2 regions of the Streptomyces broussonetiae genome follow, and region 1 is predicted to be linked to the other one. Evidence: riboswitches for the same ligand, from Rfam matches in the RefSeq annotation. Region 1 holds a riboswitch; the other holds the start of a gene.
What was found. Region 1 has a riboswitch for glycine ahead of gcvT (glycine cleavage system aminomethyltransferase GcvT). Riboswitches for the same ligand answer to the same signal wherever they lie in the genome.
Positions count from the first base shown of each region.

Region 2: linked by a shared signal. The riboswitch ahead of gcvP (aminomethyl-transferring glycine dehydrogenase) and the one ahead of gcvT (glycine cleavage system aminomethyltransferase GcvT) in region 1 are both predicted to bind glycine.

Region 1 is NZ_CP047020.1:6,470,348-6,474,750, forward strand. It holds gene glyA (serine hydroxymethyltransferase) at 1-304, opposite strand, end outside; gene gcvH (glycine cleavage system protein GcvH) at 309-695, opposite strand; gene gcvT (glycine cleavage system aminomethyltransferase GcvT) at 831-1,949, opposite strand; glycine riboswitch at 1,992-2,105, opposite strand; glycine riboswitch at 2,106-2,203, opposite strand; gene GQF42_RS29955 (AAA family ATPase) at 2,367-3,035, shown strand; gene GQF42_RS29960 (enhanced serine sensitivity protein SseB) at 3,078-3,869, shown strand; gene GQF42_RS29965 (enhanced serine sensitivity protein SseB C-terminal domain-containing protein) at 4,006-4,403, shown strand, end outside.
Region 2 is NZ_CP047020.1:2,042,530-2,046,932, reverse strand. It holds gene GQF42_RS09430 (MerR family transcriptional regulator) at 1-299, shown strand, start outside; gene GQF42_RS09425 (DNA polymerase IV) at 358-1,809, shown strand; gene GQF42_RS09420 (PRC-barrel domain-containing protein) at 1,731-2,102, opposite strand; glycine riboswitch at 2,222-2,316, shown strand; gene gcvP (aminomethyl-transferring glycine dehydrogenase) at 2,487-4,403, shown strand, end outside.

The DNA of each region.
Region 1 (4,403 bases):
TGGCGGAGGCGCCGGAGTGGGGCTGGACGTTGGCGTACTCGGCGCCGAACAGCTCCTTGACCCGGTCGATGGCGATCTGCTCGGCGACGTCGACGTGCTCGCAGCCGCCGTAGTAGCGGCGGCCCGGGTAGCCCTCGGCGTACTTGTTGGTGAGGACCGAACCCTGCGCCTCCATCACCGCGAGCGGCGCGAAGTTCTCGGAGGCGATCATCTCCAGCGTGGACTGCTGGCGGCTCAGCTCGGCGTCGACCGCGGCGGCGATCTCCGGGTCCAGCTCGTGCAGGGACGTGTTCAGGACGGTCATGCGGTTACGCCTCCTCGCCGGTGGCAAAAGCCGTGTACTCGGCGGCGGAGAGCAGGCCGGCCGGCTCCTGCGTGACGCGGATCTTGAACAGCCAGCCGCCCTCGAAGGGCTCGGAGTTCACCAGCGACGGGTCGTCGACCACGTCCTCGTTGATCGCGGTGATCTCGCCGGTGACCGGCGAGTACAGCTCGGAGACCGACTTGGTCGACTCCAGCTCACCGCAGGACTCGCCCGCGGTCACGGTGGAGCCGACCTCGGGGAGCTGGACGAAGACGACATCGCCGAGCGCGTTGGCCGCGTGCTCCGTGATGCCGACCGTCGAGACGCCGTCCTCGGCGCCCGACAGCCACTCGTGCTCCTTGCTGTAGCGGTGGTGCTGGGGGTTGCTCATGGCCTGAATTCTCCTGTACGAGCGGGAGTGCTGTTGAAGGGGGACTGCGAAAACTGCTGGTGACCAGGCGAATGTGCGCAGGCTCACGTGCCGTCGCGGGACCGGCCGCGCACAGGACGTGATCGCGCCCAGTCTCTACTTCTGGCGCTTGTAGAACGGAAGCGCCACGACCTCGTACGGCTCGTGGCTGCCTCGGATGTCCACGCCGACGCCCTCGGTGCCGGGCGCCGCGTGCGCCGCGTCGACGTAGGCCATCGCGATCGGCTTGCCCAGGGTGGGGGAGGGAGCGCCGGAGGTGACCTCGCCGACCACCCGGCCGCCGGCGACGACGGCGTACCCGGCGCGCGGCACCCGGCGGCCCTCGGCGACCAGCCCGACGAGCACCCGCGGGGGCTCGGAGGCGGCGCGCTCGGCGGCCTGCCGGAGCGCCTCGCGCCCGACGAAGTCGCCTTCCTTCTCGAACTTCACCACCCGGCCGAGCCCGGCGTCGAAGGGGGTGAGCGAGGTGGTCAGCTCGTGCCCGTACAGCGGCATGCCCGCCTCCAGGCGCAGGGTGTCCCGGCAGGACAGGCCGCACGGGATCAGACCGACGCCCTCGCCGGCCTTGGTCAGCGCCTGCCACAGCTCGACCGCGTGCCCGGGCTTCACGAACACCTCGAAGCCGTCCTCGCCGGTGTAGCCGGTGCGGGCGATGAGCGCGGGGACGCCGGCGACGGTGCCGGGCAGGCCGGCGTAGTACTTCAGCCCGTCCAGGTCGGCGTCGGTGAGGGACTTGAGGATGCCGGGGGACTCAGGGCCCTGGACGGCGATCAGCGCGTAGGCGTCCCGGTCGTCGCGGACCTCGGCGTCGAAGCCGGCCGCGCGCTCGGTGAGGGCGTCCAGCACCACCTGGGCGTTGGAGGCGTTGGCGACGACCATGTACTCGGTCTCGGCGAGCCGGTAGACGATCAGGTCGTCCAGGATGCCGCCGTCGGCCTGGCAGATCATGGTGTAGCGGGCGCGGCCGACGCCGACGGAGGCGATGTTGCCGACCAGGGCGTGGTTCAGCAGGGCGGCGGCCCCGGCGCCGGTCACCGTGATCTCGCCCATGTGGGAGAGGTCGAACAGACCCGCTTTGGTCCGCACCGCGACATGCTCGTCGCGCTCGGAGCCGTAGCGCAGGGGCATGTCCCAGCCGGCGAAGTCGGTCATCGTCGCACCGAGCGCGCGATGCACGGCATCCAGCGCGGTGTGACGGAGTTCAGTGCTGCTCATCGGTCGGTCGGCTCCCAGGAAAGGCGGACGGGCGAGGAACGTTCCTCCCCATCTGTCATCGGAACCTGAGAGGTTCGCCGCGACCGCCACGGGGACGACCACGGTTTGCACCTTGGGTGGAGCCACTGTCACGAGCGGCCCGCTTTTCAGATGTGCCTCGCCCGCGCGGTAACGGGGCCTGAGAGATTCAAGGGAGGGACTTGCTCCTTCGGCGCCCCAGCGAAGGCTGCTGGGGACTCTCCCGCGCGGATTCAAGCGGCCGGTATGCAGTTGGCGGCCACATCATTGCACGCCGAGCGGGCTTTTGTAACCGGCCTGTGGCAAGGCGCGGACCGTATCGCCGACCTCCACCCATTACCTTCTCTTTACGTTTTTCGGGCATGGCCATTACCGAATGGACAGGGGAGGACGATCACGGTGAACAGGACCCCGGTGTACGCCACCGTCACCAGCGGCATCACGGTGCCGAAGCAGCGCCGCGCCCCGGCCCCCGTCGTGCGCGACCTGCGCGACCGGGAGGGCCGCAGCCCGCGCGCCCTGATCCTCGGCCCCCGGGACGTCGTCGTGATCACCGGCCTGCCGGGCAGCGGCAAGTCCACCCTGATGCACCGGGCGGTCCAGGGCCGCCGCATCGACTCGCAGGACACCCGCGACCGCTTCGACGCCCGCATCCCCCGCTTCGTCCCCTACACGCTCTACCGCCCCCTGGTCCGCCTCGTCCACTACGCCGCCCTGCGCCGCGCCCTGCGCACCGGTGAGGGCGTCGTCGTGCACGACTGCGGCACCCGGAGCTGGGTGCGCGGCTGGCTCGTCCGCGCGGCCCGGCGCCGCGGCGGCACGCTGCACCTGCTCCTGCTCGACGTGCCACCCGAGACGGCCCGCGAGGGCCAGCGCGCACGCGGCCGGGGCGTCTCGCGCCACGCCTTCACCCGCCACCGCCGTACGACCGCCCGGCTGCTCGCCGCCGTCGAGCAGGGCGAGCCGCCCGCAGGCTGCGGCTCGGCGGTGGTGCTCGACCGGGCCGCGGCGGACGCCCTGCACCGGATCGGGTTCACCAGGGGCGGGAGTGTCACGGCAACCCGCTAGCCTTCATGGTCACAGCAGTTGTTCCCAGCAGGCGGTAGGCAGATGGACTTCCCGGCGGACACTCCCGCGGACTTCCCGACACAGACGCATCCCCACCCGCACGGCGGTTGGCCCGGCAACGAGCTGGAGGAGGTGCTCTCGGCCTCCCTCGGCATACCCGCCGCGGCCGGCCGGATCATCGAGGTCCTGGGCCGCAGCTTCCTGTGGATCCCGCTGCCCAACGGCGGCGGCCCCGGCAGCGGCCCGCTCGACCTGCCCACCCTGGAGATCGACGGCCAGGCCTACGTCCCGGTGTTCAGCTCCGCGGAGCAGCTGCACCAGGCGACCGGCTCCCACATGTCCTACACCATCGCCCCGGCCGTGGAGTTCGCCCGCGGCCTGCCCGCACAGGTCGGCATCGTGGTGAACCCGGACGCGCTGGTCGGTGTCCCGCTCCCGCCGGCCGCGGTGGCCGAGCTGTGCCGTGCGGGCCGTACCCCCCTCGACGGTCCCAGCACCGGGGGCCGGGTCCGCCTCTTCGAGCCCGACTGGCAGGACGACCCGGTCGACTTCCTCTCCGCCGCGTCCGCCGAGTTCGCCGAGACCGGCGTGGTCCGCACCGCCCGCCGCTGCCTGGCCGCCGTCGAGACGGCCGACCCGGTGCTGTTCGTGGGCGTGGAACTCGCCCAGTGGGAGGGCGACCTGCGCGCCCTTCCCATGGAGGCGCTGGGCAGAGCCCTCGGCAAGGTCCCGGTCGCCTGGCCGGTCAGCCTGGTCCTGCTGGACGTGACGGACGACCCGGTGGCGGAATGGCTGAGGGCGAACGTGCGTCCCTTCTATCAATCCGGTCACTGAAACACCTCAAGGGGCGCAAGGCACTGCGCGACCGGCCACGATGCTCCCGCACGCGTGCACGGACCCGGGGTGACAGCCCGGTGGGCGCATAAGCTGTCTCCCAACACGGGGCACGGAATAGAGAAGGGCACGACAGGTGAGCGCGAGCCACAGCGGCAGCGTGGAGCACACGCTGCGCCAGGTCACGCCCGGACGCTACGACGCCTACGAGGCCCTGCTGCGCTCTCTCGCCACCCCGTCCTCCGGCCAGATCTGGATGCTGCTGTGGCACGGCCAGGCCGGCTCCCCGGACGCCCAGTACGGGAACATGGAGGTCGACGGCTTCCAGTACGCCCCCTGCGTCACCTCCGCCCAGGAGCTGTCGGCCAGCGGCTGGAACCGCTCGTACGAGGTCGTCGACGGCCTCGACGTGGCCCGCACCCTCTATCCCGACCACTACGGCCTCTGGCTCAACCCGCACGCCCCGGGCGGCGGCGTCGGCATCCCCTGGCTGGACCTGCGGCGCATCGCCACGGGCCTGGACCGCCAGCCCGC
Region 2 (4,403 bases), 4.4 Mb from region 1:
TCTCGTTGCAGAACATCCGCACGACCGTCCAGCACCTCAGAGAACGCGGTTTCCGCGACCTGGAGCGGATGACCCTCATGAGCGACGGTGCCACGGTCTACGAGTGCACCTCCCCGGACGAGGTCCACGCCCTGCTCCAGGGCGGTCAGGGTGTCTTCGGCATCGCCGTCGGCGTGGTGTGGCGGGACGTGGAAAGCGCCCTCTCCCAGCTGCACGGCGAACGCATCGACACGGGCGAGACCCTCGTCGGGCACAACCCCTCGGACGAGCTGGCCCGCCGCCGCAACCGGGCGGTCTGACCGCCGGCCGCTCTCTGGCACCACGGCATTGTCAGTGCCGTGGTGCAGCATCGGAGTTGTGAGACACGCGCCGACCATCCTCCATCTCGACATGGATGCCTTCTACGCCTCGGTGGAGCAGGCATCCAAGCCGAGCCTGCGTGGCAAGGCGGTCGTCGTGGGCGGGCTCGGGCCGCGCGGGGTGGTGGCCACCGCGTCGTACGAGGCACGGGTCTTCGGGGTGCACTCGGCGATGCCCATGGGCCAGGCTCGCCGGCTGGCTCCCAACGCCGCGTATCTGGTGCCGCGCTTCGGGCTGTACCGGGCCATCAGCGAGCAGGTGATGGCCCTGCTGCGGGAGCTGTCGCCGCTGGTGGAGCCGCTCAGCCTGGACGAGGCGTTCGTGGACCTGGAGGCCGGCGGCACGGCCTGGGACGAGGAGTCGGCGCACCAGGCCGGGATCAGGCTGCGGGCGGACATCCTGGCGGTCACCGGGCTCACCGGGTCGGTGGGGCTCGCCGCCTCCAAGATGCTCGCGAAGATCGCCTCCGAGCGCGCCAAGCCCGACGGCCTGGTGATCATCGAACCGGGGACCGAGCGGGCGCTGCTGGGGCCGTTGACGGTGCGGACCCTGCCCGGGGTCGGCCCGGCCACTGGGGACCACCTGCGCAGGGCCGGGATCACCACGGTCGAGGAGCTGGCCGAGGCAGGTGAGGACGAGCTGGTGCGGCTGCTCGGCAAGGCGCACGGGCACGCGCTCTACGCCATGGCGCTGGCCCGGGACGAGCGGCCCGTGGTGGCTGAGCGCGAGGCGAAGTCGGTGTCGGTCGAGGACACCTACGACGTGGACATCCACGACCGGCTGCGGATCGGCCTGGAGGTGCAGCGGCTCGCCGACCGGTGTGTACGGCGGCTGCGCGACGCAGGGCTGTCCGGGCGGACCATCGTGCTGAAGGTGCGCCGGTACGACTTCTCGACACTGACCCGTTCCGAGACGCTCAGGGGGCCCACGGACGACCCGGCGGTCGTGCGGGAGGCCGCCGCGCGGCTGCTGGAGTCCGTGGACACCACGGGTGGGGTACGGCTGCTCGGGGTGGGTGTCTCGGGGCTCGCCGACTACACCCAGGAGGACCTGTTCGCGCAGGCGCTGCCCTCGCGTGAGGCGGAAACGCCTCAGGAGTCCATGGCCGAGGCCGTCGTGGAGCGGCCGGATCCGGTCGAACGCCACTGGCGCGCAGGGCAGGACGTCAGACACGCGGAGCACGGGCACGGGTGGGTGCAGGGGAGCGGGCTGGGACGCGTCACCGTGCGGTTCGAGACACCGCAGTCCCCTCCCGGGCGCGTGCGGACGTTCTCCGTCGAGGATCCCGCGCTGGAGCCCGCGGATCCGTTGCCACTGGTTTCGGCCCCTTCCCGCCGGCCCGCCCGGAGCCAGGTGGGGGACCGACCGGATCAGGCCTCCTCCGACCCGGCCAGCTTGCCGAAGTCGTGGTCCGGCACCGACGGGGGCGAGGCCGTGTCGAGGCCGTAGTGGTGGTAGAGCTGGAGTTCCTGTTCGGGGGAGAGATGGCGGCCCACACCGAAGTCCGGGGCGTCCTTGATGAGGGCGCGGTCGAAGGGGACGTGGAGGGTGCCCTCGACGAGTTCGCTCGGCTCCAGCGGGACGAACGCGTCGCGCGAGAACAGGCCGGTGCGTATGGCCGCCCACTCGGGTATGCCGGTCGCGTCGTCCAGGTACACCTCGTCGACTGTGCCGATCTTGGTGCCGTTGCGGTCGAACGCCTTGCGGCCGATCAGGTTGCGCGGATCGATGTCGGTCTGCACGGTCCCTCTCCCTCCACGTGGTCGCAACTCATCCGTAAGCACTACAAAAGAGCAGATTCCCGGAGGCGGCCACTCGAGGGCTCAGGCGTTGACCTCGCTGGTAACCTGATTTCGGCTGCTGAACCCGTGCGGGAGAGTCCTCCGACGACCTCGGAGGCGCCGAAGGAGCAAATCCTCCCCGGAATCTCTCAGGCTCACGTACCGCACGGACGAGGTCACTCTGGAAAGCAGGGCGGGTGTCTACGGTGTCCGCCCTCACCGACGGTGAAAGCCGGGGCGTGTCCCGGTGAAGCTCTCAGGTTGAGATGACAGAGGGGGAGGCCGTCGGGGTACCCGCGCCGTGGGTGCCCCTCGAAGGTCGCGTCAGACCAGGAGGCCTCCGCAATGACCGCCCAACGCATTCCGCTCTCCGACCTCGAGGCGGGCATCCCGTTCGAGCAGCGCCATATCGGACCCGACCAGGAGGCGCGGGCCAAGATGCTCGCGCAGGTCGGCTACGGCTCGCTGGACGAGCTGACCGCCGCCGCGGTCCCGGACGTGATCAAGAACGCGGACGCCCTCGATCTGCCGGGCGCCCGCACCGAGGCCGAGGTGCTCGCCGAGCTGCGCTCGCTCGCCGACCGCAACCAGGTTCTCGGCTCGATGATCGGGCTGGGGTACTACGGGACGTTCACGCCGCCGGTCATCCTGCGCAACGTGATGGAGAACCCGGCCTGGTACACGGCGTACACGCCGTACCAGCCGGAGATCTCTCAAGGCCGGCTCGAGGCCCTGCTGAACTTCCAGACGACGGTTGCCGAACTGACGGGCCTGCCCACCTCGGGTGCCTCCCTGCTCGACGAGGGCACCGCCGCCGCCGAGGCGATGGCGCTGTCCCGGCGCATGGGCAGGAACAAGAAGGGCCTGTTCCTGGTCGACGCGGACGCGCTGCCGCAGACCGTCGCGGTCATCGAGACGCGCGCCGAGCCGACCGGGGCCGAGGTCGTCGTCGCCGACCTCAGCGAGGGCATCCCGGCGGACATAGCCGCACGCGAGATCAACGGCGTGCTGATCCAGTACCCGGGCGCCTCCGGTGCCGTACGCGACATCAAGCCGGTCATCGACCAGGCGCACGAGCTGGGTGCCCTGGTCACCGTCGCCGCCGACCTGCTCGCGCTGACCCTGCTGACCTCGCCGGGCGAGCTGGGCGCGGACATCGCCGTCGGCACCACCCAGCGTTTCGGCGTCCCCATGGGCTTCGGCGGCCCGCACGCCGGCTACATGGCCGTGCACGAGAAGTTCGCCCGCAGCCTGCCCGGCCGGCTCGTCGGGGTCTCCGTCGACGCCGACGGGCACAAGGCCTACCGGCTCGCGCTGCAGACCCGTGAGCAGCACATCCGCCGGGAGAAGGCCACCAGCAACATCTGTACCGCGCAGGTGCTGCTCGCCGTGATGGCCGGCATGTACGCCGTCTACCACGGGCCGGAGGGGCTCCAGGTCATCGCCCGGCGCACGCACCGCTACGCCACGATCCTCGCCGAGGGTCTGCGGGCGGGCGGCGTGGAGATCGTCCACGGGGCCTTCTTCGACACCGTCACCGCGCGCGTGCCCGGCAAGGCCGCCGAGGTCGTCGCCGCCGCGCGGGACAACGGCGTCAACCTGTACCCCGTCGACGCCGACCACGTCTCGATCGCCTGTGACGAGACCACCAACCGGGCCCAGCTGGGCGCGGTCTTCGCCGCCTTCGGCGTGACGGGCGACATGGAGGCGCTGGACGCGAGCGCTGTGGACGCCCTGCCCGAGGCCCTGCTGCGCACCGACGCCTACCTCACGCACCCGGTCTTCCACCAGCACCGCTCCGAGACCGCGATGCTGCGCTACCTGCGCAAGCTGGCCGACCGCGACTACGCGCTCGACCGCGGCATGATCCCGCTGGGCTCCTGCACCATGAAGCTCAACGCGACCACCGAGATGGAGCCCGTCACCTGGCCCGAGTTCGGCCAGCTGCACCCCTTCGTCCCGGCCGAGCAGGCGCAGGGCTACCTCACGCTCATCCGCGAGCTGGAGGAGCGTCTCGCCGAGGTCACCGGCTACGACAAGGTCTCCCTCCAGCCCAACGCCGGTTCCCAGGGCGAGCTGGCCGGTCTGCTCGCCGTACGCGGCTACCACAGGGCCAACGGCGACGACCAGCGCACCGTCTGCCTGATCCCGTCCTCCGCGCACGGCACCAACGCGGCCAGCGCCGTGATGGCCGGCATGAAGGTGGTCGTCGTCAGGACCGCCGAGGACGGCGAGATCGACGTCGAGGACCTGCGGGCGAAG